DNA from 2 places in the Alteromonas sp. KS69 genome. Region 2 is predicted to be linked to the other one. Evidence: predicted binding sites of a transcription regulator. Region 2 holds the regulator's gene; the other holds the start of a gene.

Region 1 (15,174 bases), on a different contig from region 2:
CGTCTGAACCATACTGCGCCGCAGCGCCGTCTCGTAATACTTCAATTTGCTTTAATGCCGCTGCTGGAATAACCGAGATATCTGGGCCTTGTGCACCATCAGACAAGCCACCACCTAGGAATGTGATTACCGCAGAACGGTGACGTCGCTTACCGTTTACTAGCACAAGGGTGTGATCTGATGCCATACCACGAAGGTTAGCAGGACGAACTAGGGTAGATGCATCATTAATAGGTTGGTCGTTAACGTTAAACGACGGAACAACCGTTTGCATCATAGAGACAACATCGGTGGCACCCTGATTTTTAAACTCTTCATCAGAGATAATATCGATAGGTACCGCAGATTCAGCGACAGAACGTGGCGCTGCGCGTGAACCTACAATGGCGATTTGTTCATAATCTTCTGCGCTCGCTTCTGCTGCATCGGCCGCCTCTTGGGCGTGCACTGGCGCAATGGCCATAACAGAAAATGCCGCTGACGCAGCAAGTACGCCTCGAACGTGTTTGGTCAATAAAGACAACGATGTATTCATAGTGGTTTCCCGGGATTTTCCCCCTGTCACCTCTACGCTTTCATGAACGTAATAAGTGCAGCGAGTGATAGTTATTTTATACCTTTAACGCTGACCATATACTTGTCAGCACCCACGTTTTATAAGATGTAAACTCTTATAAAACAAACGTTTTTGGACAAAATAATTATTTATTTTCAAACCATAGAGGATTTTGTTTTCTGGTCTGTCTATTAGTATTTACGGGAATTGAAAGTGGTGTGATTTTGCGGGGTTTTAATCAAAAAAGCCGGCTAATCGCCGGCTTTCTAATCTTATTCTTCAGTCTTGTGTTTCTCTGCCGTTTCTTTAATTAACGGCTGCAATTCGTTTTGTTGAAACATTTCCATGATAATGTCACAACCACCAACTAACTCGCCGTCTACCCATAATTGCGGGAAAGTTGGCCAGTTCGCATACTTTGGTAGTTCAGCGCGAATATCTGGATTTTGCAAAATGTCTACATACGCAAACGGTTCACCACAGCCCATTAGTGCTTGTGATGCTTGTGAAGAAAAACCACAACTTGGCAGTTTAGGAGAACCCTTCATATATAAAAGAATAGGGTTTTCTTCAATTTGTTGCTTAATTCTGTCTACGGTGGATTGAGTTTCAGTGTTATCCATCAGGTCCTCTCAGCGGAAAAGTTATTCCCTATAAGTGGGAATGAGCGTGTAGAATTCAAGGGTAATATTATCATAGTTTCTTTCATGGGTTTATACTCACCGCATCTGAAAGGGATATTTATATAACCCGTGGTGCCCACGACAATTGTGGATAGCAGTAGTCTTATATAGCGTAGTCGCATTGGTAAGATGAAAGTGATCTTATATCCAATGCTGATATTACTTACTATCAGTACTCTCGTTTCTATCGTTTGCAAAGTAGCGGCTACGCAGCATAACCTAGCATTCATGATATGGGGATTTGAAAGGCAATTATTATAACTAGACAAGAATTTAGAATTTTCATAAATTTGTCATTGAGTTATACAAATTTGCCCCTACATCTACAGCATGCTTTTGCTATTATAAAATAAGCATCTTAGATAAAGTATTTATACAGGCTCGTTGAACAGGCATTGCGAGCTTAAATTAACGTTGTTTAAAAAACATTAAACCAACATGGAGACCGATATGGCTTTTGAATTACCAGCATTACCATACGAAAAAAATGCACTTGAACCGCATATTTCTTCTGAAACGCTGGACTATCACTACGGCAAGCATCACGCTACTTACGTAACTAAATTAAACGGTTTAGTTGAAGGTACTGATTTGGAAAGCAAAAGCCTAGAAGAGATCATCAAGTCTTCTGAAGGTGGCGTTTTCAACAATGCAGCACAAGTTTGGAACCACACGTTCTACTGGAACTGCTTAAGTCCAAATGGCGGCGGCGAACCTACTGGTGCACTAGCTGACGCAATTAATGCAAAATGGGGCTCATTCGCTGACTTCCAAGCAGCATTCAATGATAAAGCAGTGAACAACTTTGGCTCTAGCTGGACTTGGTTAGTTAAAGCGGCTGACGGTTCTCTAGACATCGTGAATACAAGTAACGCCGAAACACCAATTTCTGGTGACGAGCTTACACCTGTATTGACGGTTGACCTTTGGGAACACGCTTACTACATCGATTACCGTAACGTACGTCCTAAGTACCTAGAAAACTTCTGGGCACTTGCTAACTGGGAATTTGCTAGCGCGAACTTCGCGTAATCATTTTCAGACAAATTCAAAAACCCGCTTAGGCGGGTTTTTTTATGCCCATTATTTAATAATATACAGACTTTTAAGTAATACTAATGGGGGTATTTGACTCAATTTTAACGAAAAAATTCCATTTTTCGTTAGATCAAACATTTCACGTCTATACAAAAGTTTACTATGATTTTTGTTTCCTATTTCTAAATACCGACTAAGCTGAAATTACGGGCAACCGTTTTTTTAAGAGGTATTCATGGGTATTTTCGAACATTACCAAAACCGATACGAAGAACGAAAGCAGGAAGAGTTTACCATTGAGGAGTTCCTTGAGATTTGCAAGGACGACACAGCAGCTTATGCAAATGCTGCTGAGCGATTGCTCAGTGCCATTGGCGAGCCTCAAATGATAGACACCGCGACGGACCCCGCACTGAGTCGCATATTTTCAAACCGCGTGATTTCTCGCTACCCCGCGTTTAATGAATTTTATGGTATGGAAGAAGCTATTGAGCAAATAGTCTCTTACCTAAAACATGCCGCACAGGGGTTAGAAGAGAAGAAACAAATTCTTTATTTATTGGGGCCTGTAGGTGGAGGTAAATCGTCGTTAGCTGAACGTTTAAAAGAACTGATGCAACATGTGCCGATTTATACCATTAAAGGCTCTCCGGTAAATGACCACCCTTTTTGCTTATTTGACGCCGAAGAAGACGGACATCTACTTGAGCAAGAATATGGTATTCCTAAACGCTACCTAAAAACCATTATGTCGCCGTGGGCACGTAAGCGTCTGCACGAATTTAATGGTGACATTACTCAATTTAAAGTTGTGCGTGCCTACCCTTCTGTGCTTGATCAGGTGGGTATTGCGAAAACTGAACCTGGCGATGAGAACAACCAAGATATTTCAGCCTTGGTAGGTAAGGTAGATATTCGCCGGTTAGAACAATACGCACAGAACGACCCCGATGCTTATAGCTATTCAGGCTCACTGTGTAAAGCGAACCAGGGATTGATGGAATTCGTAGAAATGTTTAAGGCGCCAATTAAAGTGCTACATCCACTACTTACTGCCACCCAAGAAGGTAACTATAATCCTACGGAAGGCTTTTCCGCGTTGCCTTTCGATGGGCTGATTTTAGCCCACTCTAATGAGTCAGAATGGCAAACCTTCAGAAATAATAAGAATAACGAAGCCTTTTTAGACCGCGTTTACATTGTTAAAGTGCCCTACTGTTTGCGAGTAAGTGAAGAGATTCATATCTACCGTAAACTGCTAGATAGCAGTGAACTAAAAGGGGCACCGTGCGCACCAGATACCTTGGAATGCTTAGCGCAGTTCACTGTGCTATCTCGATTAAAAGAACCTGAAAACTCGAGTTTGTTCTCAAAAATGCGGGTTTATGATGGGGAAAGCTTGAAAGACACCGATCCTAAAGCGAAGTCATACCAAGAATACCGCGACTATGCAGGCGTAGATGAAGGCATGGAAGGGTTGTCCACTCGCTTTGCCTTTAAAATACTATCCCGTGTGTTTAACTTCGATCATCAAGAAGTGGCTGCCAACCCTGTGCATTTGTTTTATGTGCTTGAAAGGCAGATTGAACGTGAACAATTTCCACCTGATTTAAGTGAGCAATATTTAGAGTTCTTAAAAGGCTATCTGATACCAAAATATGTTGAATTTATTGGTAAAGAAATTCAGACCGCGTATTTAGAATCTTACTCAGAATACGGGCAGAATCTTTTCGACCGCTATGTCACTTATGCAGACTTTTGGATCCAAGATCAGGAGTATCGTGACCCTGAAACCGGTCAACTTTTTGACCGCGCGTCGCTAAATGCTGAACTTGAGAAAACCGAAAAGCCTGCGGGAATTAGCAACCCTAAAGACTTCCGTAATGAGATAGTGAATTTCGTACTTCGTGCACGAGCCAACAATGGTGGTAAAAACCCATCGTGGACGAGTTATGAAAAATTACGCACTGTGATTGAAAAGAAAATGTTTTCCAACACGGAAGATTTGCTGCCAGTTATTTCGTTTAATACAAAAGGGTCAGCCGACGAACAGAAAAAGCATGACGACTTTGTAAATCGAATGACGGAAAAAGGCTATACACAAAAGCAAGTCAGACTATTGTGTGAGTGGTATTTACGAGTTCGTAAAGCCTCATAATGGGCTATTTACTCGTGGTTCACCCTATGACAAGCAGGTGGTTATGGCGCATTTCATCGACCGAAGACTTAATAGTAAAGGCAAAAGCACGGTAAACAGACAGCGCTTTATTAAACGCTACAAACAACAGATAAAGCGTGCTGTTACCGATGCTGTTGGTAAACGTTCTGTTACCGACCTAGACTCGGGCGAGCAGGTAAGCATTCCTACTCGCGATATTTCTGAACCTGTATTTCATACCGGAAAAGGGGGCAAGCGAGATATTGTCCACCCCGGTAATGACCAATTCATTGCAGGCGATAAAATTGACCGCCCACCAGGTGGCGCGGGTCAAGGTTCTGGTGAAGGGGAAGCGGGTAATAGCGGCGACGGAGAAGATGAATTCGTTTTCTCCATCTCAAAAGACGAATATTTAGATATTTTGTTCGACGACTTGGCGCTGCCCAATTTAAAGAAAACGCAGTTTGATAAAGTGATTCAACATGAAACCTATCGTGCTGGGTATCAAACTGACGGTGTGCCGAGTAACTTAGACATTGTTCGTTCCCTTAAGGGATCGGTGGCAAGACGAATTGCGTTAACCGGTTCTACCCGAAAGCGTATCAGAGAGTTAGAAGAACAGTTAGCCATACTAATGACTGCGCCTACTAACAATGCACTAGCCATTGAAGAGATTGAAAAAGAACTCACACTACTTAAAGCCAAAGTGGCTAAAGTCCCTTTTATCGACACCTTCGATTTACGTTTTAAAAACTACGACAAGCGCCCTATCCCAACGAGCAAAGCGGTGATGTTTTGTTTGATGGATGTTTCAGGCTCTATGGATCAAGCGACCAAAGATGTAGCAAAACGCTTCTATATTCTACTGTATTTATTTTTAACACGTACCTACGAAAATGTAGAGGTGGTGTATATCAGGCATCATACTCAAGCGAAAGAAGTCGACGAACAAGAGTTTTTTTACTCTCAAGAAACCGGCGGAACCATTGTTTCTAGCGCACTGAAGCTCATGGACGAGATTGTTCGCGAACGCTTTAGCGATGGCAATTGGAATATCTACGCGGCCCAAGCATCCGATGGCGATAACTGGGCCGATGATTCGCCTTTATGTAGCTCACTTTTAGTTAATAACCTATTACCCGCCACTCGCTACTTTGCCTATATTGAAATAACCGAACGCCAACACCAAACCCTTTGGCGAGAATACGAAAAGGTCAGTCAATCTTTCGACAATATAGTATGTAAACACATTCAAACACCGGATGATATTTACCCTGTATTCAGAGAAATATTCAAGCGTACCGAGCAGTTGAGTACGCAAGGAGGTTAGCCCATGTCTGTAAGTGCAACGCGTCAAAAACATAAATTAGGTGATGGCCCAGATTGGACGTTTTCGTTACTGACCGACTATGAAACAGAAATAGACCGTATTGCTAAAGCGTTTAAGCTAGACACCTACCCAAACCAAATTGAAGTTATTACCGCCGAACAAATGATGGATGCCTATGCCAGCATAGGTATGCCGCTAAACTATACCCATTGGTCGTTTGGTAAAAAGTTTATTCAAACCGAACAACAGTACCGCAGAGGCCAAATGGGCTTGGCCTATGAAATTGTGATTAATTCCGACCCTTGCATTGCGTATTTAATGGAAGAAAATACCATTACCATGCAAGCGTTGGTGATGGCCCATGCCTGCTATGGCCACAACTCTTTTTTTAAAGGTAACTACCTTTTTCAAACCTGGACAGATGCCAGTTCCATTATCGACTATTTGGTATTTGCCAAGAAGTACATTTCTAAATGTGAGCAAAAACACGGTGTAGAGGAAGTTGAGAACATTCTCGATTCTTGTCACGCCCTAATGAATTACGGTGTGGACCGATACAAAAGGCCACAAAAAATATCGCTTCAGGAAGAGAAAACCCGTCAAGAAGAACGTGCTCAGTATTTGCAGTCACAGGTTAATGAGCTGTGGCGAACCTTGCCGCACAACCCTAAAAGTAAAGATACAAACACCCTACGTTTTCCTTCCGAGCCACAAGAGAACTTACTGTATTTCATTGAAAAGAATGCGCCACTGTTAGAACCCTGGCAACGCGAAATTGTACGTATTGTGCGCAAGGTATCTCAGTACTTCTACCCACAAAAACAAACTCAAGTAATGAATGAAGGCTGGGCCTGTTTTTGGCATTACCACATTCTAAATAAAATGTACGACGAGGGATTAGTCAGCGACCGCTTTATGATGGAGTTTTTGCACAGTCATTCCAGCGTAGTCATGCAGCCCGATTACAACAGCCCATACTATTCTGGTATCAACCCTTATGCATTAGGGTTCTCGATGTTCATGGATATCAAACGGGTGTGTCAGTCTCCCACCAAAGAAGATTATGAATACTTGCCAACTATCGCTGGTAAAGATTGGCTTGAAACCGTGCATTTCGCCATGCACAACTTTAAAGATGAAAGCTTTATTAGTCAGTTTTTATCACCCAAGCTAATGCGAGATTTCAAATTATTTGCCTTAGAGGACGACGCGAGTAATTCCTATGTAAGCGTCAGTGCTATTCACGACGAGAACGGCTATCGGACTATTAGAGAAAAGCTCTCCGCCCAATATAATTTGAGTAATTTGGAGCCTAATATTCAGGTATATAACGTTGATGTAAGAGGCGATCGGTCTTTAACCCTTCGCTACGTTCCTCAACATGGTATTCCCTTAGGAAACTCCAAAGGTGAGGTTATGCGTCATCTTCATAGATTGTGGAAGTTTGATGTAAGACTTGAGCAAGAAAACAGTGCCGGGCTTCCTACCCTACTGGCCGAGTGTCGAACCAGTAAATGATTGTACCTTTCACCTTCTGATATGCGGGGCAATCACTCATATGCACATTCTTAGTTGCACACAGGAGCCTGACTTACTGCTGCAAAGGCAGGGGTATGTCAGGCATTCAGTGTTTTAATTGTTTGATTTGGCTTAGGGTCATCAAGAAAACCATTTTCAGAGGCGTAGAGAAACGCGTCATCGATACTCAGCACGTGAAAGCTGACGTAATCTTTGGCTCGTTCGGGTAGCATTTTAGCCAGTTGGTATCGTTTGACGGGGTTAGTTTGGTATACATAAAACGTTGCTTTAACACCCTTTTCGTAACACCATATTCCGTATTCGGTAAACTTGTCCATGGCATCAAATGTGGTCAAATCCCACTTATCCAATAACACGATATGCAGCCAACGCTTATTAAATTTTGACGATACTTCCTGCTTAACATCAGCAATATAGCTATTTGATATTTCAGTAGACCATTGACCGACTAATTCACTAATAAGTGTAGAGCCCACAATCTCAATGCTATAAGCGGCATGGGGAAACTTTTTATAACACACCATATCAGAGCGTGTATTCATGCTAACACTCCTCTTTAATACAAGAAGAATGCTGACAATAAAGCCTATATCTATGGCGCAGAGTATCGCTCCATGATGCCATCGATTCTTCCTACCTTTTTCGTGTTGCGTCTCTCACAGTATAGTCAGTTATTGTAAGTAGGCTAATTTTTGGCAGCGCTTTTGAACAATAGTCTTTGATAAGAATAACTTCTACATAAGGTGCTTACGCTTACAGAAAAACAAGGAAGCCGCCCCTATCGCCGAGAACACCGCTGCGGTGGCAAAGGTTTCGTACGCGTTGGCTCCTTGGTCCCATTGCTGCCCTGCCATATAGTTACCGAACGCACCACCGAACCCAAATGCCACACTAATATAAATGGCTTGACCTCGGCTGTGAAATGCAGGTGGTAAAAATTGATGAATGAAGTGCACAGACACCGCATGGGTTAACCCGAAACTGAGTGCATGAATAACTTGGCTGAGTAATATCACCGCCATGCTATCGGCAGCAGATGCTAATGCGTACCAACGCAGTGCGGTTAATAACAAGCTGGCGAATAACAGATTCCACACGCCAAAACGTGCAGTTAAACGGCTAGCAATAAGAAAAATACCCACTTCAACCAGTACGCCCAGGGCGATAAATAAACCAGTTTGCTGACCGCTGTAGCCAAGGTCGCGCATATACAACGCGAAAAAGCCGTAATAGGCTCCGAAGCTAATTTGTAAGCATATAGAAGCAAAGATGAAAACTACAAACGGGCGCTGTTTGGCGTACTGCCAAATACTGCCTACGGCCGTGTGTTTCTCGGCACTGGCTTTAGGCGCTTGAATGAATAACGTGGTCACGAACAACAGCAATAACACGCCCACACTCGCTATTACTGGCGTTTCAGTAGAAAAGCTATCTAAGGCTTTACCTACACCTACCGTTAAGCATATAAAGCCAATGCTTCCCCACAACCTTATAAGCCCGTAGCTGGCTTTAGTGCCTTCTACTGACTTCATGGTGATAACCTCTAATTGAGGTAGTACCGCGGTCCAAAACATCATCATTAAGCCGAAAGAAAGGGTAAGCCCCCAAAATCCTTCGAACAAGAATACGGAACAGAAAGTTGCCACGGTAAGAAAACTACCCAGCCTTAACACACTCACCGCGTTGCCTTTTTTATCAGCAATGCCCGCCCATATTCCTGGCCCTAAAATACGTGCAAGGGTTATCACTGCAAAAAGCTCCCCTATTTCAGCAGAGCTAAAACCACGACCATCGAGAAATATTCCCAAGTAAGGGACCAAAACACCTAACTGACCAAAGTACAGCCAATAGGTTAACGCGAGAACAATGAGTGATTTATGGTTAGCAAAAGGCAATTTAGCGAATGGCACTGCACAACTCCGTATGCGATAGCGCCACAGGTAACGTTACCTGTGGCGTATGAAGGGGATAAGCTGGATGGTATATTATACTGACGCGCTGTTTTCTTATCGCTTAGTTAGCGCTTATTCAGCTTTACCTGCCTGACCTGCCTGACCTGCAATAGCTACGGTAGTCGATACCACAGAAGCGTTTTGCGCACGGTGACGCAAGTAGTGATCCATCAATACAATCGCCATCATCGCTTCAGCAATAGGCACCGCACGAATACCGACACAAGGGTCGTGACGACCTTTGGTGATGATTTCGATTTCTTCACCCTGCTTGTTGATGGTTTTACCTGGCACTGAAATACTAGATGTTGGTTTAAGTGCCATATGTACTTCAAGATCTTGTCCTGTTGAAATACCGCCTAATACGCCACCCGCATGGTTTGATTGGAAACCTTCAGGTGAAAGCGTATCTCGGTGCTCACTGCCTTTTTGGTTAATAACCTCAAAACCGTCGCCAATCTCTACGCCTTTAACCGCATTAATGCCCATCATAGCGTGCGCAATATCGGCATCTAATCTATCGAATACTGGCTCGCCCAAACCCACTGGTACGTTTTTTACCACGACTGAAACTTTAGCACCGATGCTATCGCCAGATTTCTTTAGCTCGCGCATGTATTCATCTAGCGCTTCGAGTTTGCTTTCATCAGGGCAGAAAAAAGGATTGGTATTCGTCACCGCATGGTCAACGTTTTCAACGCTAATAGGCCCTAATTGAGAAAGGTAGCCATGTACTTCAACGCCATGCACTTCTTTTAAATACTTTTTGGCAATACCACCCGCAGCAACACGTACCGCAGTTTCACGGGCAGACGAGCGACCACCACCACGATAATCACGTGAACCATACTTTTGATCGTAGGTATAATCGGCATGGCCTGGGCGAAAACGGTCGGCAATATTTGAGTAGTCTTGGCTTCGTTGATCTTTGTTTTTAATCAACAAACCAATACTGGTACCCGTCGTTTTTCCTTCAAACACGCCAGACAAAATTTGCACTTCATCATCTTCACGACGGGCGGTGGTATAACGGGATGTACCAGGCTTACGTCTGTCTAAATCGCCCTGTAAATCAGCTTCACTTAACGTGAGGCCAGGAGGGCAACCATCAACAACACCGCCAATGGCGATACCGTGGCTTTCTCCAAATGTGGTAACGGTGAAGAGTTTTCCAAAGCTGTTGCCTGACATAATCGAGAATTAATCCTTGCTGTTAAAATAGTTTTTTAATGTTGAGCTGTTCACGGCAAATATCCCCTGCCCGCCATTTTCAAAGCTAAGCCAAATGACTTCAAGGCCTGGGAAACGAGTGTCCATGTGCACTTCGCTGTTACCCACTTCAATGAACAACCAGCCGTTATCGGTTAGGTATTGTGGTGCTTCACGCAGCATAATATCCACAAGTTCTAACCCGTCGTCTCCGGCTGCTAATGCAAGCTCGGGCTCGTGATGATATTCATCAGGTAAGTCGGCCATGTCTTCAGCATCAACATAAGGTGGGTTTGATACGATTAAATCGTACTTCTGCCCGGTTAAATTAGTAAATAAATCAGAATGAATAGGGTAAACACGGTGACTTAATTGATGCTCTTGAATATTAATATCGGCCACTTCAAGGGCATCTTCGCTTATATCTACCGCATCAACCTGTGAGTCGGGGTACGCATGCGCAAGCGCAATAGCAATACAACCACCCCCTGTGCACATATCTAAAATATGCGACGGTGCTTCTTTAACGAAGGGCTCAAAATTATTTTGAATCAGTTCTGCAAACGGAGAGCGAGGGATAAGCACGCGCTCATCAACGTAAAATGGCATGCCGCAAAACCAAGCTTCGTTGGTAATGTAAGGCAGAGGCATACGGGTTTGAACTCGTTTTAAAACAAGCTCAGCAATTTTTTCGCGCTCACTTTTTGTGAGTCTTGATGACAACATGCTGTCGCCAACATGCTCAGATAACGAATGCGGCAAGTGTAGCGCTTGCATGGTAAGGCTTAATGCTTCATCCCAAGCGTTATCGGTACCATGACCAAAATAGAGGGCGGCGTCGTTAAATCGACTGGTAGCCCACCGAATCATATCAAGTATGCTGTGTAAATCTTCGATGGCTTCTTCTAAGTAAAACTTGTCGGTCATAAGAGCTTGGGTACATCAGGAATATGAAAGCTGGTATCATACCCAAAGATAACGCCTGCGCCCACGTTAATTTGCATATCGGTTCATAATGAAAGCATTTAAAAAAGAACTAAAAGCCATGAAAAAAGGCATTGAGAAGCTAAAAGTGATTGAAGATACCTTCTCATTTGCTGATGCTGTGCAAGGTGTAAAGCCCATGGAGCAGGACAAGATTGTTCCGAATAAGAAAGTCGCCCTTGAAAAGAAAAAGCAATTAGCAGGGGTTAAAGACCTAAAAGGCAGTAAGCAAGTAGCGGCGAGTTTTAGTTTTTCCGATATGTACCAAGCCGTACTTCCGCAAGAAGGCCCCATGCGGTATTGCCGAGAAGGCGTGCCAACACATGTACTAAAACAGCTTAGACGAGGAGACTATTCCCCTGAGTTTCTGCTGGATTTGCACGGTATGACCCGAGAAATGGCAAAAACAGAAATAGCCTCATTAATTTATACCGCCCGAAAAGAGTCGGTAGATTGTGTTTCTATTATGCACGGGTTTGGACAGGGCGTTTTAAAAAATGCACTCCCCCACTACTTAATACAGCATCCACACGTGAATGCTTTCCATCAAGCACCACTTGAATACGGCGGACAAGCGGCATTGCTTGTGTTGCTAGATGTGCCCACGCCAGAATATAAGCGATAGTGAACGTAGTTATCGTTACTGAGTTTTTGACCTATCATTTACCTAATTCATGTCAAACGCCGCGACTTACAGGCAAAACAATTTTTACTTATCAAGTTCTGCGCTGTTGTGCATAAATAGGTAGGTATAAAACACGCCCATTCCAATAATAATACTAATACCTAAAAGCGAGCCCCATACAACGGGATCTGAAATCATACTTAGTAACATAGTGTTTCTCCTCACAGGGTTAATAAGGTAATGATAGCGATTTCTTGGCGAAGGTTTGTGATCTGGATCAAGTCTGAAATACGGTAAATAGGAGGGATGTAGAGAAGTTGATCGAGATCAATGTATAAAAAAATTAAAAATAACCCATAATGCCATTGCAAATCATTCTCATTTGCAATACATTGTACATGCCTGTTCGACGTAGGTTAAAAACGGTCTTGGCTTAGCGTCGTAAGGGGAGCAGACGCCCGTCTGTTCCCCTATTTTTTTGCCTGCTACTTTGTCGTTTTATCAATAATAAAACGCACACATAATCCCTTATCTTTTCGGTTTTGAATTACTAAGTGGCCATTATGCGCATCCGTTATTTCTCGGCATAGCGCTAACCCTAATCCACTCCCATTAGCTTTAGTGGAATAAAAAGGAACCAGCGCATTCGTCATCACGCTATCCGTCATGCCTTTTCCGCTATCGAGTACTTCAATAATAACTTGAGAAGCCGTTTGTTTAATGACGAGCTCCACATCCTGTGGGTCGCCTCCCGACTCATGGGCATTTTTAAGTAAGTTAATTAATAGCTGCTCTAATTGGACTGCATCGGCTTTCACCTCAACAGCCTCTTGCATGGTTAACTTAAAGTCACATTGATTGCTGAGTTGCGCCGTTATTTTATCCCAATCAATTGTTGCTAAAACTGGTGGAGGCAATTTTGCAAATCTTCCATACCCTTGAACAAATTGGTTTAAATGGGCGATACGTTCTTCAATAGTATGGAACACACGCACCAGACGGGCATCACCATTTTGTTGGCCTACAATTTGGCCGCTATGTAATAGGCTAGAAATAGGCCCCAAGGAATTATTGAGCTCGTGACTAATTACTCTTATTACCTTTTTCCACACCGATACTTCTTGTCGGTTAAGCTCTCGCGTCATTTGCTTAAGAATATACAGTCGGTGAGTTTGGTTATTTAATAAAAACGTTCCTGTAGACATATGCCATGTTTGAATGCCGCTAGCCCCCTGAGGCAAAGTGAATAGCCCTTCTCGATTTTCTAGCAAAACATCTTTTAGCGTGTCTGGTTTATTGTTAAGTAAAGTGCCGAGGGTGTAACCTTCCAAGCTTCTGGTACCCGAACTGCTAGCACCCAACCTACTGGCGCCCAACTTATTTGCACCAGCGCCATTTTCCTCAGAGCCAGTATCCTCCATCCTAGTCGTTGGATGGAAGAACTCGCAGGCTTGGCGGTTACTTAGCACCACATGCTTCTGATCGTTCACTAATAATAAAACGTCAGGTGAACTATGCAGCACTTTATCTAGCATTAGCTCTCGTTGATACAACCACTGCTTTTCTCGGCGAAGGGTTTCTGCGGTATCGTTATAAAGCTGGAATAAGGTTTTAAACTCGTCGCTTGTTTTACAAGCCAGTGTTGACGAAAACTCACCGTCTTTAAAATTGAGCAAACCTATTTTAAGCGCCTCTAATTGTTTGTTTATTGGCGCTGTACAGACTTTGACTGCAAGTGCACATAAGCATAAAGACACAAGGACAAGCAAAGCTTTTTGAACAACCGACAGGTCGCTTACATACAACATAGGCGCCATACCTATTGCTGTGGCACAAAGCGCAGCGACCCGAAGCTTATTTTTAATTAACCTCACGATTTATAATCAATTCCATATTTATCTAGCCGGCGGTAAAGCGCTTGTCTTGATAACCCTAAGTACCTTGCCACTTTAGATATAGTGCCGTTAAATTCTGTAAGCGCCGCCTCAATCTCTGATTTGCTGGGCTCTTTTCCGCCTTTTCGCTCTGTATTCACCTCACCACTAATAGAGGGTAAACCGAAGTCATCAGCATCCAGCGTACCATCTGGATGTAATATACTGACTCGTCGACATACATTTTCAAGCTCACGCACATTTCCTGGCCACGCATAGGCTTGTAGCGCCTGCTGCCCAGTGAGGCTAATATCTCGACCTGGTAAAAAATGCTTTGCTAAGGCCAACACATCATCTCCTCGCTCATTAAGGGGCGGCACATTAATTTCGATGACATTGAGGCGATAAAACAAATCCTCGCGAAATGCGCCGTTTGCGATGTCGCGAGTTAAATCAGAATTGGTGGCCGATATTATCCTTACGTCTGTTTTTTGTGTTTTCACCGACCCTAGCTTTTCAAATTCACCCGTTTGCAATACGCGCAATAATTTGACCTGGCCTGACAGCGGCAAATTGCCGATTTCATCTAAAAACAAGGTTCCTTGGTGGGCGGCTTCAAAACGGACAATTCGCGTTTTGTTAGCGCTGGTAAACGCGCCGGTTTCTGCGCCAAAGAGCTCTGCTTCAATAAGCTCTTGAGGAAGGGCGCCCGCGTTTACCTTCACAAATGCTGACTGATTAAGGGGTGATTGAGATTGAATGAGTTCTGCAATCTTTTCCTTTCCGCTTCCATTAGGCCCAGTGATGAGTACCGGTACATCAGATTTAGCCACCTGCACCGACATATCTACTACCCGCTGCATGGCTGCGCTTTCGTACACCAACCCAATACTTACGGCTGCTTGGCGGGTATTGTCAAAATTTGCCGCTTGTTGCTTCAACACTCTATTTTGGCTGGCGGCTTGCCCTAGCGCCACGAGGTTTTTAATGGTGGTAATAAGCTTACTATCATCCCACGGCTTTGGAATGTAGTCAGCTGCGCCTGCTTTTACCAACTCTACCGCTTGTTCTAGCTCTGTCCACGCCGTGATGAGAATAATGGGTAATAGCGGATTTAACTGACGCAGCGCGAAGAAGAGCTCGCGCCCTTCCTCGCCTGAGGTTGTGTCTGCACTGAAGTTCATATCTTGCAACACTAGCCCGATAGCTTGGTAATTGACTATCTG
Region 2 (15,174 bases):
GTCTTGCGTGCATTCGCGCTTAACTATAAGGTTAAGCAATCAAAACCCAAGGAGAAAAACATGGCAACAGTTACGTTTCAAGGTAATTCAGTTTCAACTGTAGGTTCGCTTCCAGAAGTTGGGCAGCAAGCCCCAGACTTCACATTAGTAAAAGCGGATTTAGGTGAAGTAACCCTCGCTGATCTTAAGGGTAAACGCGTTATTCTTAACATTTTCCCTTCTATCGATACAGGCACGTGTGCAACGTCAGTGCGTAAATTCAATGAACAAGCAGCTGGTCTAGACAATACACAAGTTATTTGTGTATCTGCTGACTTACCATTTGCAGCTGGCCGCTTTTGTGGTGCAGAAGGCATTGAAAATGTGATTACCGGTTCTACTTTCCGTACAAGTTTTGGTGACGACTACGGTGTAGCATTCACCTCTATGCCGCTAACCGGTCTGCTATCACGAACAGTCGTTGTGATTGATACCGACGGTAAGGTACTTTATACCGAGCAAGTGGCTGAAACCACGGAAGAACCAAACTACGATTCAGCAATGGCTGCTTTGTAATTAAGAATATAAAGCGTAAATAGCTCAAACCAGTAATGCCCACAGCGTTACGTGGGCATTTCAATGGAGAGGGTGATATGTCGATGTTAGTTAATGTTCAACAGCTTGCCACGCAACTGCAAGATGAACCCATCATTTTAGTGCGTGCGGTTATGGACGACCCGGTTACCAAAACGCCTGATTCTCGAGATGCCATGGTGTTGCCTAACTCTGTGGATATAGACTTAGACGGCGAGGGCAGTGATCACACTACGGGTTTTCCTCATAGTATGCCAACCGAATCTGACTTTGCTTTGTACTTAGGCCGACAAGGTTTAACCGAACGTTCGTCTGTAGTGGTTTACGATACCCGAGGTATGTACAGCGCCCCTCGTGTTTGGTGGATGCTTAAAGCCATGGGGCATGAGAACGTAAAATTGTTAAATGGCGGCCAAGTAGCGTGGGAAGAAAAAAACTTACCAGTATCAGAACAACGTATTCCCTCACATTTTAAGTATGAAAGTAATGCGCAGAGCAAATGGTTTGTAAATAGTTCCGCGGTTATTCAAGCGATTAATACCGATGCCCAACTAGTCGATGCCAGAAGTGAAGCGCGGTTTTACGGGCAAGCAGAAGAGCCTCGCCCTGGGGTTCGTTCGGGGCACATGCCAGGTGCTTACAATCTTCCATTCACAGCGCTGTTAGAGAATGGTTTTTTCTTAAGCGTTGAAAAATTAAAAGATGTTTTTGCCAAAGCCAATATTGATTTATCGAAGCCCATTATCTGTACCTGCGGTTCAGGGGTTACGGCGTGTATTATTGGCGTTGCTGCACTCATGTGCGGTGCAAATGATGTTGCTATTTACGATGGTTCTTGGTCTGAGTGGGGAGCAAACGCCACTTTTCCAGTAGTGAAAGATTAACCTTCGTTTAATTTAGGGTAGTCGTGTTACGTGTATATATTTCAAAGGAATTGAGCTTATGAATACACCGCCTCGCGTTGTCGTGTTAACTGGTGCAGGAATTTCAGCAGAATCTGGATTAAAGACGTTTCGAGATAACAACGGATTATGGGAAGAGCACAGTGTGGAAGACGTTGCTACGCCCGAAGCTTTTGCCCGTAACCCTGAACTTGTATATCGGTTTTATAATGAACGTAGAATGCAATTAACTACGGATTGCGTTAATCCCAATGCTGCTCATGAAGCGCTAGTGACACTTGAACGCGCATTGAAAGACCGATTCACATTAATCACGCAAAATGTGGATGATTTGCACGAACGCGCGGGCAGCGAACGTATTTTGCATATGCACGGAAAATTACTGTCTAGCCGTTGCGTAACAACAAATAAGACTTTTGAATGCAAAACTGCGTTCGACGGCCAAACTGTTTGTGCCTGTTGTAATACCGCCACTTTACGACCCGACATTGTATGGTTTGGTGAAATGCCCCTTTATATGGAAGAAATTTCACAAGATATTGCGAACGCAGATATCTTCTTAGCCATTGGAACCTCAGGAAATGTTTATCCTGCCGCTGGGTTTGTGATTAATGCGAAAGATTCGGGCGCACAATGCATAGAGTTAAATTTAGAACCCAGTGCGAATAATTGGTTATTCGATGAATCTATTAGCGGCAATGCCACTGAAATAGTCCCAGCGTTTGTAACGCGGTTAATTAAAGAATATGATCTTTAAATAAAGCCATAATTTGAAGATATTCATGGCTAAAGACACTTTACTAGCCTGTAAGCTCACTGACACTGAGCGCCTAAAATATAGAGTAATATTAATAATATATGCCTTACCTGAATGAATTTTTGACCATTGCCCTCGTACACCTTGTTGCAGTAGCTAGCCCAGGCCCTGATTTTGCGGTAGTGGTTCGCAATAGCCTCGCGTACGGTCGCCGTATTGCTATTTATACAAGCGTTGGCATTGGACTGGCGATTTTGCTACACGTTGGGTATTCACTGGTGGGTTTAAGTGTAGTTATTGCCACTACGCCATGGCTTTTCAAAACCTTTAGTTATCTTGCTGCGGGTTATCTATTGTATATTGCGTATGGCGCACTAAAAAGCGGGCCTAGCCAACCGCCAGCAGGCGGCGAGGCAGGGGTAAGCAACAGCGTAGATAATCTGGATGAAACTAAGCTAGCTAATAACAAGGCGGCCAATAATAAAAAAGCTAACTCGCAAATATCTGCACAAAAAGCACTTTGGATTGGCTTTTTAACAAATGGCTTAAACCCCAAAGCAACCTTATTCTTCTTATCGTTGTTCACCGCTATTATTGATATCGACACGCCTTTTTCAATCAAGCTTGGTTATGGAATTTACTTAGCCATAGCAACAGGACTTTGGTTTTGTTTTCTATCCTACCTACTTAGTACCAGTAAAATTGCTCAACTTATTGGGAAAAAAGGGTACTGGCTCGACCGTGCAATGGGCGTTTTACTGGTTGGCTTGGCCGCAAAATTAGTCTTGGGCTAACGTTTCACTCATAGATTTATGCTTTGAGGCAAAACGCTGGTTATTACATTTAATCAACTAACACGTGGTAATTGGGGTTAATCGCCATATTTATGTATAATGCGGCGGTTAAATTCGATAGCAGCAGTAGAGGATCGTGTGGCAGATAATAAAATGCCTTTTAAAGATAACCAGCCAACAAGCAAGCTAGAAAGAACACTTTCAAAGCAATATGATTTCGATATTAAATCGTTGTTTTCTCGCGCTAATGGTTTGGCTAAAGCAAATTTTTTAAGCTTATTCCAAGCTTCATTAGTCCTATTTCTTACGTTTGTCGTACTCGGTTTTGTTGCTCAGAAGTTCATTACTTTCAATGAAGACGGCACCTTCATTTTTGAACACCAATCGTTAATTGAAATTGTGGCTATTTTCATTGTTGCACCACTAATTGGCGGGTTGTATATGATGGGGGTGAGCCATGCCAGAGGTCAAAAAACCACGGTTTTCTCTATTTTCAGCTACGTCTCTTTGATATTCGCATTAGCCCTTACTCAATTGGTGAATGGCATAGTGGTACAAATTGGCTTGGTATTGTTAGTGGTACCTGGTGTGTATTTTTGGATGGCGACCTCTTTTTCACTCATGCTGGTTGCCGATAAATCGCTTACTCCGCTTCGCGCTATTATTTTATCCTGCCGGGTATTTAATGCTTATTGGGCACAGTTAGCCGGTGTGTTTGCCATTTTTATTATATTGTTTATTTCCGTTCCGTTTACATTAGGCTTGTCCCTTGTGTGGGTTCTACCCCTGTATTTCAGTATGCTAGGGTTGTTGTATGAAGAGATGATCGGTGAAGAGGGTGAATATACACCCAGCCAAACTGTTCAAAGTAAAACGAATGAGTCGAGCTTCGATGCATAAACGGGAAACGCTAAAAATTGTTTTAATTACTATTGCTGTATTGGCAGTAATAGTCATTAACGCGCTTATATTAACTAAGCGCGAGCCCGATATTTTAGATATTCCAGAAACACCTGAAGCCACAAAACCTGTTCCCGACTTTTCTGCGTATACCGACGTTAAAGAAAAGAAAAGTGCCTTTTTCGATTACTTACGCCCCGAAGTTGAAAAACAGAATGCGTATTTACTTACCCTTAGACACTACATACAAACGTTGTATCGTAAGGCTTTGAACGAAGAGCCGCTAACCGACGATGACATTAGCCGTCTTGAGTGGTTGCAAACTGAGTACCGCGTAAAGGCGGAACAACCGCTCACATCTCGTCTGCTTGCGTTACTTCACAAAATTGATATTTTGCCTGCTGAACTCGTGCTCGTGCAAGCGGCAAACGAGTCGGCATGGGGCACCAGTCGTTTTGCTAGAAAAGGTTATAACTTCTTTGGTATTTGGTGCTTTGTGAAAGGATGTGGTTTTGTTCCCGGTAAACGAAATGCCGGCGCAACGCACGAAGTCGCGAAGTTCCCAAGCCTATCTCGGGCGACTTATACTTATATGCGTAACCTGAATAGACACGATGCCTATACCGATTTGCGAGAAATCAGAGAGCGGTTAAGAGCAAATCAAATCCCCATTACTGGCGTAGCCTTGGCAGAGGGATTAATGAATTACTCTGAGCGCGGCGCGGCCTATGTAGACGAATTACAAACCATGATCCGGTTTAACCAGGAGTTCTTAACCGAATGAAACGTATAGCATGCGCGCTTATAGGCGCATTACTCACCTCAAGTGTTGCCGCTGAAATGGTGAATGTGGAATACAGCCGTTTTTATAGTCACGTAAAAAAACTGGATAATGAAGACACTCAAGCTTTGCAATTCGCTTTTGGTTTTCTGCGTGTTGGTGAAGGGCGGTTATGTGAAATTAATAACGCTGAGATAGTCACTGACAAACAAACTATGCCATTAGAGGTTAGTGATGAGTATAGATTCACTGTACCGACGGAGAAAGCGCTAAAATTGGCAAATGCCTATATTAGTATCGATTTAACTGAAGCGGCTAATGTATGTGATATGTCTGTGCAGCTAGAAACAAAAAGTGAATACTTAACCGCCAGTTATACAAAAGAAGAGCTGAATTTTATCTATGGCCAATATGAAGCGTTCTTCAATGAAATGGGCAGCTTTTTATCGTTCTTAATGCCAACGGTGAAAGGGTTGATGTTGCAATTTGATGATAAAAATCTGGATTATATTACCCCAGAAGGCCTGCATATTAATAACGGCATACTTCACTTAGAACAAAGTGAAATTAACGAAAATAAAGGGCTCACACTACCGAAAGCCCCACTTCGTGTTACCGCTATGGCATCAAGCTAATAGCTGATACTTAATTTGCTCAGCAATACGGGTGATGGTTTCTTCACCCTTTTCACATAGCTCTTGTGCGCGGTGAAATTCCATAATACCCACGTCGGTTAGTTGGGGCTCTATCAGAATATCCGGCGGATCGCCCGCTAAACGAGAACGTGTCACCCTTGCTTGAAGTATTTCTAACGAACTACTCATTACACTTAAAATCCCTGGAGGGTTACCTTTAGGGACTTTATTTGGTGGCGGCGAAATTGTTTCTTCTATGGCCTCAATAGCGTCGCTAGCAACGCCTTCGTTTTGCTCGCTATGTTTACTATCGGTTTCACTTTCCGTTTCTGCTTTTTCTTTACTATCAGGTGAGAACCACTGCTTAAGCACGTTTTGGCTTTTAGTGAAAAAGTCTTCGGTTTTTCTTTGGTTTTCTTCGTGATCGAGTCGTAATTTTTCAAGCCTAAGCGGCCTGAAATCAGCATTAAGGTTTACGGCAATAACAAAGTCTGCACCAAGTTGGCGACACAGGTTAACAGGCACTGGATTAACCACCGCGCCATCTACTAACCAACGATCGCCATGGGCGACTGGGGCAAATAGGGCAGGAATAGCACACGAAGCTTGAATGGTATTGCCAATCTCGCCGGAACTAAACACTACCTCACGACCTGTGTGCAAATCGGTAGCCACAGAGGCGAACGGTTTTTCCATTGCTTCGTAGGTTGGGGCACAAAATTCGCTGGCAAGTTTATCAAACACTTTTTGCCCGCTAGCAATACCGCCCCTACGTAAACCAACGCCCATCAAAGCAAGTACCTGCCAATCTGACAAAGAACAAGACCACTCTTTTAGGCCTTCTAACTTACCACTAGCGTAAGCGGCACCAACATAGGCACCAATAGAGCAACCTGCCACCACGTCAATTTTAATACCCAGCTTTTCTAATGCTTGAATAATACCAATGTGGGTCCAACCTCTTGCGGCACCCGCACCTAATGCTAGACCAATTTTCATTTAGTTTGATTCCATCAAATTGATAACGTGAACCGTGTCGTCAGTAGGCTCACTGGGTGACTCGAAGCTGGGCGGATCGAAACCAATATCACCATCTTCAACCGGCCCGTTCTGTGTAGAGATGCCTTTAAAGTCGTGCAAATTCTTGTCGACCAAATGTGACGGCGCTACATTTTGAAGCGCACTAAACATTGACTCAATACGCCCAGGGAAACGGCGATCCCAATCTTGTAGCATGGCCTTTACGTTCTGACGCTGCAAATTTTCTTGAGACCCGCACAAGTTGCAAGGAATAATAGGAAATTCTACGGCATCAGAATAACGCTGAATGTCTTTTTCAGTACAATAAGCAAGGGGCCTTATGACAATGTGCTCACCATTATCGCTAACCAGCTTTGGTGGCATTGATTTAAGCTTACCGCCATGGAACATGTTTAAAAAGAACGTTTCTAGCATGTCGTCACGATGATGGCCAAGGGCAATTTTAGTGGCGCCTAGCTTTTTGGCCGTGCTGTATAAAATACCGCGACGTAATCGAGAACAAAGTGAGCACGTGGTTTTACCTTCAGGCACTTTGTCCATAACAATAGAGTAGGTGTCTTCTTCTACAATTTTGTACTCTACACCTACACTTTCAAGGTATTCAGGAAGTACGTGCTCTGGAAATCCTGGCTGCTTTTGATCAAGGTTAACCGCAATAATGTCAAAATGAATTGGCGCAATGCGCTTTAAAAACATAAGAATATCAAGCATAGCGTAACTGTCTTTGCCGCCAGATAAGCACACCATGACTTTATCGTTGTTTTCAATCATGCCGAAATCAGCAATCGCTTTGCCTACATTTCGACGAAGTCGCTTTTGTAGCTTATTAAAGCTGTATTTTTGTTTGTTTTGAGACGCGGTTAACGGAGCGTCCGCACGGTTTGTGCCTGCACTGTTCATATCAATAGCTTTGTTACTGCGAAAAAAACCATTATACAGTAATCAAGTAAAATTGAATGTGCGAGGTGAAGATTTTTTGTATCGTGTTAGCACTGACTGCTAACAAATGCCAATAGCGCTTAAGGCTATAGTCCGATAGCGCTTAAGGCTATATAACGTTTGCTAGCAAACAGTGCCGACAGGCTGTTTATGAACCTGTCTGAATTACCGTGAAAGGGGCGAAATAAAGCCGTCTGGTTTTATTGCCAGTACATCACACACAAGTTCATCAATAACATGTTCTGCGGTGTTACCTATGAGAGCCGCAGAAATACCTATTCTGCCAACCGTACCTATGATAACAAGTTCAGCGTCTATATCTTTGGCTATCTTTGGAATGACTTTTTCAGGAAGGCCTTCCTTCACATAACAGCGCTTACTATCGATAGCATACTTCTCGCTGTGTGTGTTCATCTCAAGTTCGTGATGATGCTTTACCGCGTTGTTGTATGTGTCTGGGTCAAACTCAGGAACTTCAATAGCAATATTTAGCGGCGTAGCTGGGTAGCTGTTTACCAAATTTACGTTACCGCTGAGCAGCGCGGCATAATCGTTAGCAATCACCGTGATTTTGTCGTTAAGTAAGGCATGCTCGTCGTCTTCACTGCCTACATTTACCGCGGCAATAATTTCACCATTTTCAGGCCATTCATGATCTTTAACCAATAATACGGGGGAGGGACATTTTCTAAGTAGATGCCAGTCTGTAGGAGTAAAAATAACAGAAGCTAAATCGTCATGGCGCTTAGTTGCTTTTACCACTAAATCTATACTGTTGTCGATGACATAATGCACCACAGCTTCAAAGGCACGGTTGTTCCATTCCACAACTATATCTGTTTTAGAAAAACCTAAGTCGTCTAAAGTTTTTTTCAACCATCCAGCATGTTCTTTAGTGACCGCATCACGCATGGCTTCACGATCATCAGGGCTAAGCATGGTTGTCATATCGTAAGATAAGTCGTAAACCACCAGCATGGCGGTGACAGAGGCACCTGTCTTTTTGGCAAGTTCATATGCACGGCTAAGCGCAGGTTGGGTTTCTCTATCGGCTTCAATAACCGCTAAAATACGCTCATACTTAATCATAACCCCTCCAAACATAGTCAGAATTTTGGTTGCTACAATTTAAGTGTAATACCTATTTGCTATTACGTAACTTGTTTTAGATCAAAAGCTTTGAAGATTAGCTATTACAGGCGATATTAGGTGCAACCACAGACGTTAAACGTTGTGACATCTCATCAAAATCTAAAATAGTGATGAGTTTACCGTCCACTTGGATAATATTTTCTTTTTGAAAACGGCTTAACAGGCGGCTAATGGTCTCAATAGTTAGACCAAGATAGTTCCCAATTTCATTTCGAGTCATGGTTAGGTGAAATTCTTTATTTGAAAATCCACGTTCTTCGAAACGTTGAGAAAGCTGAGAGAGGAAATACAATAGACGTTCTTCCGCTGAGCGTTTATTAAGCAACATCATGAGATCATGATCTTGTTTAATTTCCGCACTCATAAAACTCATTATTTGATGTCTTAACTTAGGAAATTGAACCGACATTTCATCAAGCGTTTCATACGGTAATTCGCACACCATGGCGGTTTCTAATGCCTGAGCATAACTTTGGTGCTTATTTTCCCGTAAGGCATCGAAGCCGATAATATCGCCAGGGAAGTGAAAACCTGTAATCTGCTCTTCACCATCTGAATTGGTGACGAAAGACTTAAAAGAGCCCGTGCGTACTGCGTAAAGAGAGTTGAATTTATCTCCCGACTTTACCAGCAAATCACTCTTGTGAAGGGGTTTCTTTCGCTCAATAATATCATCTAAAGATTCAATCTCAGTCTTGTTTAGCGCAACGGGCAAACACAAGTGGCTGAAACTGCAATTTTGACAATGAATTGAGAATTGGCTTCCTTTGCTCATAGGTTCAAACTATAAATAGGGTCGACTTAATATTAATCTTACTCTTTTGTTTATGAAATTGCTGCATAAATTAAAAAGAGAGCGTAAATAGCCACTATTACGGAAAAGCATTGTCTTACCACGGGGTGCCTAAAACCAGCTATTAGGTACTGGCTACCTGCGCTTGCAGCTAACAAAGTGGGCAGAGTACCTAACCCAAAAAATAACATGATGGCAGCGCCGTCAACGGCCGACCCCGATGCTAATGACCACGTTAACGTGGAATAGACCAACCCGCAGGGTAGCCAGCCCCATATAAAACCATAGGGTAGTGCATAAACCGGGCTTTTGAATGGAAGAAATCGTTTAGATATTGGCTGAATAGCTTTAAATAAGCCGCGTCCCATAGCTTCAATATAATTCAAGCCTTGCCACCACTTTCCCAAATAACACGCTAATAGCAGCAGCATAACGCCACTAATCAAAGATAAAACGGGTTTAGCAATAGGCACAAACTCGGTGGCCATTTGGCCGACAGCGCCTGTAATAGCGCCGGCTAATGTGTAGCTGAGGATACGGCCAAAATTATAGGCAAGGGTGTAGGGTAATGCCGGTTCATTACTTGGCGTTACTGTGCGTAGTGCGGCAACAATACCACCGCACATACCCACACAATGCACGCCGCCAGCAATTCCAATGAAAAAAGCAGAGAATATATTAATCTCTGTCATCTGTTTCTTTGCGTTGTTGTAACTGCTTTCGCTGCTCGGCTAGCTTCTTTTCATCACCTGATAAATCATCATCAAACAAAATGCTGTAGCCCTGTCTATCAAGATCTTCAAACTGATTGGTTTTTACCGCCCAGAAAAAGATAACCAGTGCCAGCGCAACAATAATAATAGCGATGGGAATTAAGACGTAAATGATACTCATATTATTTACTTAATAACCTCGTTGAATTGGTGACCACAATAATACTACTCAGTGACATGCCAACCACGGCCATCCAGGGAGAGAGTAACCCCGACACTGCAAAGGGTAGAATGATAATATTGTAACCTACTGACCATGCAATATTTTGCTGAATTTTACGTTTTGCCTGTTTCGCCACAGAAAATAAGGTTGGCACCGATAGCAAGCTGTCTCCTAGCAAAATAACATCGGCGGCTGTTTTGGCCACATCTGTGGCGTTTCCTACCGCAACCGCCACATCTGCGCTAGCAAGAACAGGGGCATCGTTTATACCGTCGCCCATCATCATGACTTTGCGACCTTGCTTTTGCAAAGTATGCACCTGTGAATATTTTTGCTCCGGTGATAAGCCACCCTTTGCTAAGTTGATTGGTAAACTAGCAGTAAGTGCATCAACGTTTTTCTGTGTGTCGCCACTTAGCACCACTAATTGATGTTCATTCAGTGCGGTGAGTGTCGCTAAGGCATCTTGCCGCAAGCTATCATTTACGCAGAACGCGGCCATTAATACACCGTCGGCACACAAAAACACATTTGCCGGTATATCTACCTTTGAGGTGGTTGATAAATTACAAAATACGGCTGAACCCATAGTAAAAACGACGTTGTCTATCTCACCACTAATGCCGCCACCTGGTGTAACGGTAAATCCGTTCATGGTATTAGGCAGGGTTCTATGTTTTGACTTAACATTATCGTTGTCGAAGGCACGGGCAATAGGGTGCTCAGAACGAGACTCTAACAATGTAGTTAGCGCCATTACCTGCACTGGATCTACCCCTTTAGCAAACCAGCGCTGTTGCAATGAGAACTTACCTTCGGTCAGTGTGCCGGTTTTATCAAGGGCAATGGTATCAATATCGTTAAGTTGCTCTAAGGCGTCAGCGCGCTTTAACAAAATGCCCTGACGATTCAGCTTCGCCATAGCGCAGGTTAACGCTGAAGGTGTGGCTAAGCCTAGCGCACAAGGGCAGGTTGCCACTAATACAGAGATGGTGATCCAAAAAGCATCTTCACTGCCCACAAACGACCAATAACTGTACGTTAAAGCCGATATCAGCAATACCGAGAACACAAAGTAACGGGAAAAGTTATCGGCAATCTGCGCAGCTTTTGGCTTGCTTGCCATGGCGCTAGCTTGTAAACGCACGATTTGATTGACCAAGGCATGCTTTAAGCTTTGGGTCACTTTAACCGTTAGTGTGCCATCTTGGTTTACTGTACCGCCGTAAACTACATGGCTGGCCGATTTACTGACGGGGTTAAATTCTCCCGTTAACATAGACTCATCAACCGCAGCGGTACCGTCTAGCACAATACCATCGACAGGGATGGTCTCACCGGGCTTCACTAGTACTACATCATTGGGCGCTAATTGCTTTGCAAGGATCTGAACGATACTGCCATCACCTTCAATTTTAGCCGCTGAAACCGGAATATATTGCATCATATTGGCTGAAATTTGCGCCGCACGGTGCCTGCTTCTATGTTCAAGGAATCGGCTCAACAGCAGTAGAAAGATAAACATGCATATGGATTCAAAATACACTTCACCTTGCTCAAGCAAAGTGGAACGTAAACCCGCAAAGTAGGTGCCAAATACCGCGAGGGTGACAGGCACATCCATATTCACGGTTTTTGCGCTTATTGCCTTCAAAGCACCTAAATAGAACGCGCTTCCTGAATAAAGTACTACGGGGGTGGTAAGGGTGAGTGCAACCCAATAAAAGTATTGACGGGTTTCTTGTTCAATGGCACCAAACCAATCGAAGTAAAGCCCAGCCATTAGCATCATCACCTGCATGGTCATGATGCCTGCCAAGCCTAACTTTTTAATAAACGATTTTTGCTCGCGTTTATAACTCGCTTCATGTTCATCTGGGTGAAACGGTGAGCCAACATACCCTATGCGTTTTAGTGTGGTGAGTATCTGGCTAAGTTTAATAACATCGGGTTCCCAGGTTATTAGTGCGCGACGCTCTTGAACGTTTACGGCGACTTGCGCAATACCTGATACTTTTGAAAGCTGCTTTTCAATCAGCCAACCGCACGCTGCACACGTTATGCCTTCAAGGGTTAGCTGTATTTGCTTGTGCTGTCCTTCGTCAAAAACAAACTCTTCTTGAAGGGCTGGGTCGTCATAAACGTTAAGCGCAGAAAGGCTTTCTAAGATACCATCGTCTGACTTTTGGGCTGGCTCAGTACGAAACTGATAATAATCTTCTAAGCCATTATCAACGATGGCTTGAGCAACAGCTTGGCAACCAGGGCAGCAGAGCTGCCTGGTTTCCCCTAATATTACTGCTTCATATTTGTGTGTTGCATCGTTAGGTAACGCGCAATGGTAACAAAGGTTTTCGCTCATTACGGATTAAACTTGATGGCGCCAGAGTAGGGAAGTTGCAACGTATTTTGTACTTTCCAACTGTCGTCTACAGGAGAAAGCGAGACTTGCCATTTACCGGTTAAGTCCTTTTCGACAAAACCACGGTAAATACCATTAGCATCACGACTTAATAATACACTTGCATCACGCTCTTCGATGGTCACATGATAAAAATTCAATTTAAGGGCGTTTCCTTCTTGAGGAATACCTGAATGGAATTTTACTGCAATACTGCCATCAGTAATGGTTAACTCTGTTGTTATGTTTTTGCGTTTCGCGATGGCTTCTTTATCTAGCCGGGCATTAATGGCTTTACCTTCTTTGTAATAATCGTCTACTACTAAGCTGTCTTCGGTTGAAATAGCCAATTTCAATAACACGCCACCCATTACTAATGTAATTAGGGGAACAGCAATAAGGAACCAGGGCCAAAATTGTTTATACCAGGGTGTATTCATTAATTACATCAACTCGTTTACTACAGGAAAACCGGCGCGATAGGAAAAATAAGGCATCCAGTTGAAGATGTGTATTTTCTCATAAAAAAAGCCCCGTGATAACGAGGCTTTTTAGCATTATTGTTGGTTATACGAATTTAGTCGTTAGAAAGACTATAAACGTACGATGCAACAACGTGGATTTTGTCATCACCCAAGGTTTTCTTGAATGAAGGCATAACACCATTTCGGCCGTAGGTTAGTGTTTCAGTAACCGCACGATGGCTTCCGCCATATAACCAAATGTTGTCAGTCAGGTTAGGCGCACCAAGTGCTTGGTTACCTTTACCGTCCATACCATGACAGGCAGCACATGCAGCAAAGCGAACTTTACCTGCATCAGCAAGTTGCTGGTCAACATCACGGCCGCTTAGGCTTAATGCATATTCAACCACTTCTTCGATGCCTTGCTCACCCATAACATCTATCCATGCTGGCATAGCGGCTTTACGGCCTAACGTTAGGGTTTCAACAATTTTTGCACCCGAACCACCATATAACCAATCGTTATCAGTAAGGTTAGGGAAACCACCGTTTTGCCCGCGAGCATCAGAACCGTGACACTGAGAACAGTTTTGCATAAACAAACGCTGTCCTACTTTATTCGCTTCAGGGTCGTTCGCTAGCTCCTCAACAGGAATTTGCGCATACGCTTCGAAAATTGGGTCGAACTTTTCAGCTGCATAATCCAACTCACGATCGTACTCTACAAACTTGCCTTGCTCTTTTGCATCGATACGCGCTTGCGCCGATTCTTCAAGCGTCAATATGCCTTGGTTTGAGCTCTTCCAGCCAAATAAGCCTTCGTATGAACCCAATCCAGGATAAAGGGCAAGATAGATAAAACCCCAAATGATTGTCATGTAGAACATGATTGTCCACCAACGAGGAAGTTGGTTATTCAACTCCTCGATGCCGTCAAATTCATGCCCCATTGATTCTCCTTCTGGCACGCCTGTTTGGTTAGACAAACACCAGCGCAGAAGGAAATAGCAACCAATGATTAACCCTAGGGTTATCACTGAAATCCATATTGTCCAAAACATACTCATAAGTTCGAGACTCCTGCTAATCTTCTTTTGATTTTTCTTTGTCTTCGTCTGCGAAAGGCAAATTCGCCGCTTCATCAAACTTTTGCTTGTTGCGGCTACTAAAAGCCCACCAAACTATGCCAATGAAACTAACAAAGACGATGACAGTAAAAATGCTACCTACTATTCCTTGATCCATATTATTTCAAATGTGTGCCAAGAGATTGTAGGTATGCAATAAGGGCTTCCATTTCAGATTTACCCTGTACTGCCGCTTGTGCTCCCGCGACATCTTCGTCGGTATACGGTACGCCAAAGCCTTGGAAAACTTCCATCTTCTTGGCGGTTAACTTACCGTCAAGTTTGTTTTCTGCAAGCCATGGGAAACCAGGCATATTCGACTCAGGTACCACGTTACGCGGATTAAGCAGGTGAACACGATGCCATTCATCACTGTAACGCCCACCAACACGTGCTAGGTCAGGACCAGTACGCTTAGAACCCCAAAGGAAAGGGTGTTCCCATACTGACTCACCAGCAACACTGTAGTGACCGTAACGTTCTGTTTCGGCACGGAACGGACGAATCATCTGACTGTGACAACCAACACATCCTTCACGGATATAGATGTCACGGCCTTCTAATTCTAATGCTGTATAAGGACGTAAGCCTGTTACCGGTTCCATTGTTTGCTGCTGAAACATCAGCGGCGTAATTTGAACCATGGCACCGAAGCTAATCGCAACAAGGATTAGCACGGTTAACAGGCCGACATTTTTTTCAATTAACTCATGTGGATTTTTCATTATGTCGTCTCCTTATTACGCTGGCTGAGTTGTAACATCAGCAGCGATACTACCTTTAGGGGCACGAACGGTTTTCCATGTGTTGTAGGCCATAATAAGCATGCCAGTAACCACGAAACAACCACCAATGAAACGAACCACATAGAAAGGTTTAGACGCTTCAAGCGATTCGACAAAGCTATACGTTAATGTACCGTCAGCATTTACTGCACGCCACATTAGCCCTTGAAGAACACCTGACATCCACATTGCTA

What was found. Region 2 encodes FNR, which switches genes on or off when oxygen is low (the NO sensors DNR and NnrR bind a similar motif). Its sites were predicted from a motif close to TTGATCTAGATCAA; they were not measured.
Region 1: the regulator FNR is predicted to act here: its motif matches at 12,392-12,405, upstream of C7Y69_RS04310 (DUF3149 domain-containing protein).

What each region holds. Positions count from the first base shown of each region.
Region 1 is NZ_PYHU01000005.1:210,209-225,382, forward strand. It holds gene C7Y69_RS04255 (TonB-dependent receptor plug domain-containing protein) at 1-535, opposite strand, end outside; gene C7Y69_RS04260 (Grx4 family monothiol glutaredoxin) at 829-1,179, opposite strand; gene sodB (superoxide dismutase [Fe]) at 1,690-2,271, shown strand; gene C7Y69_RS04270 (PrkA family serine protein kinase) at 2,513-4,435, shown strand; gene C7Y69_RS04275 (YeaH/YhbH family protein) at 4,479-5,765, shown strand; gene C7Y69_RS04280 (SpoVR family protein) at 5,769-7,283, shown strand; gene C7Y69_RS04285 (hypothetical protein) at 7,382-7,846, opposite strand; gene C7Y69_RS04290 (MFS transporter) at 8,039-9,214, opposite strand; gene aroC (chorismate synthase) at 9,329-10,447, opposite strand; gene prmB (50S ribosomal protein L3 N(5)-glutamine methyltransferase) at 10,457-11,392, opposite strand; gene smrB (endonuclease SmrB) at 11,481-12,074, shown strand; gene C7Y69_RS04310 (DUF3149 domain-containing protein) at 12,159-12,284, opposite strand; gene C7Y69_RS04315 (sensor histidine kinase) at 12,560-13,948, opposite strand; gene C7Y69_RS04320 (sigma-54-dependent transcriptional regulator) at 13,945-15,174, opposite strand, start outside.
Region 2 is NZ_PYHU01000033.1:5,377-20,550, forward strand. It holds gene tpx (thiol peroxidase) at 61-555, shown strand; gene C7Y69_RS15605 (sulfurtransferase) at 633-1,457, shown strand; gene cobB (Sir2 family NAD+-dependent deacetylase) at 1,516-2,232, shown strand; gene C7Y69_RS15615 (LysE family translocator) at 2,334-3,026, shown strand; gene C7Y69_RS15620 (stress protein) at 3,165-3,926, shown strand; gene C7Y69_RS15625 (glucosaminidase domain-containing protein) at 3,919-4,710, shown strand; gene C7Y69_RS15630 (DUF2987 domain-containing protein) at 4,707-5,342, shown strand; gene C7Y69_RS15635 (patatin-like phospholipase family protein) at 5,334-6,341, opposite strand; gene ttcA (tRNA 2-thiocytidine(32) synthetase TtcA) at 6,342-7,283, opposite strand; gene uspE (universal stress protein UspE) at 7,488-8,411, opposite strand; gene fnr (fumarate/nitrate reduction transcriptional regulator Fnr) at 8,509-9,249, opposite strand; gene C7Y69_RS15655 (sulfite exporter TauE/SafE family protein) at 9,300-9,959, opposite strand; gene ccoS (cbb3-type cytochrome oxidase assembly protein CcoS) at 9,946-10,161, opposite strand; gene C7Y69_RS15665 (heavy metal translocating P-type ATPase) at 10,163-12,565, opposite strand; gene C7Y69_RS15670 (FixH family protein) at 12,565-13,044, opposite strand; gene ccoP (cytochrome-c oxidase, cbb3-type subunit III) at 13,182-14,135, opposite strand; gene C7Y69_RS15680 (cbb3-type cytochrome oxidase subunit 3) at 14,152-14,313, opposite strand; gene ccoO (cytochrome-c oxidase, cbb3-type subunit II) at 14,315-14,920, opposite strand; gene ccoN (cytochrome-c oxidase, cbb3-type subunit I) at 14,936-15,174, opposite strand, start outside.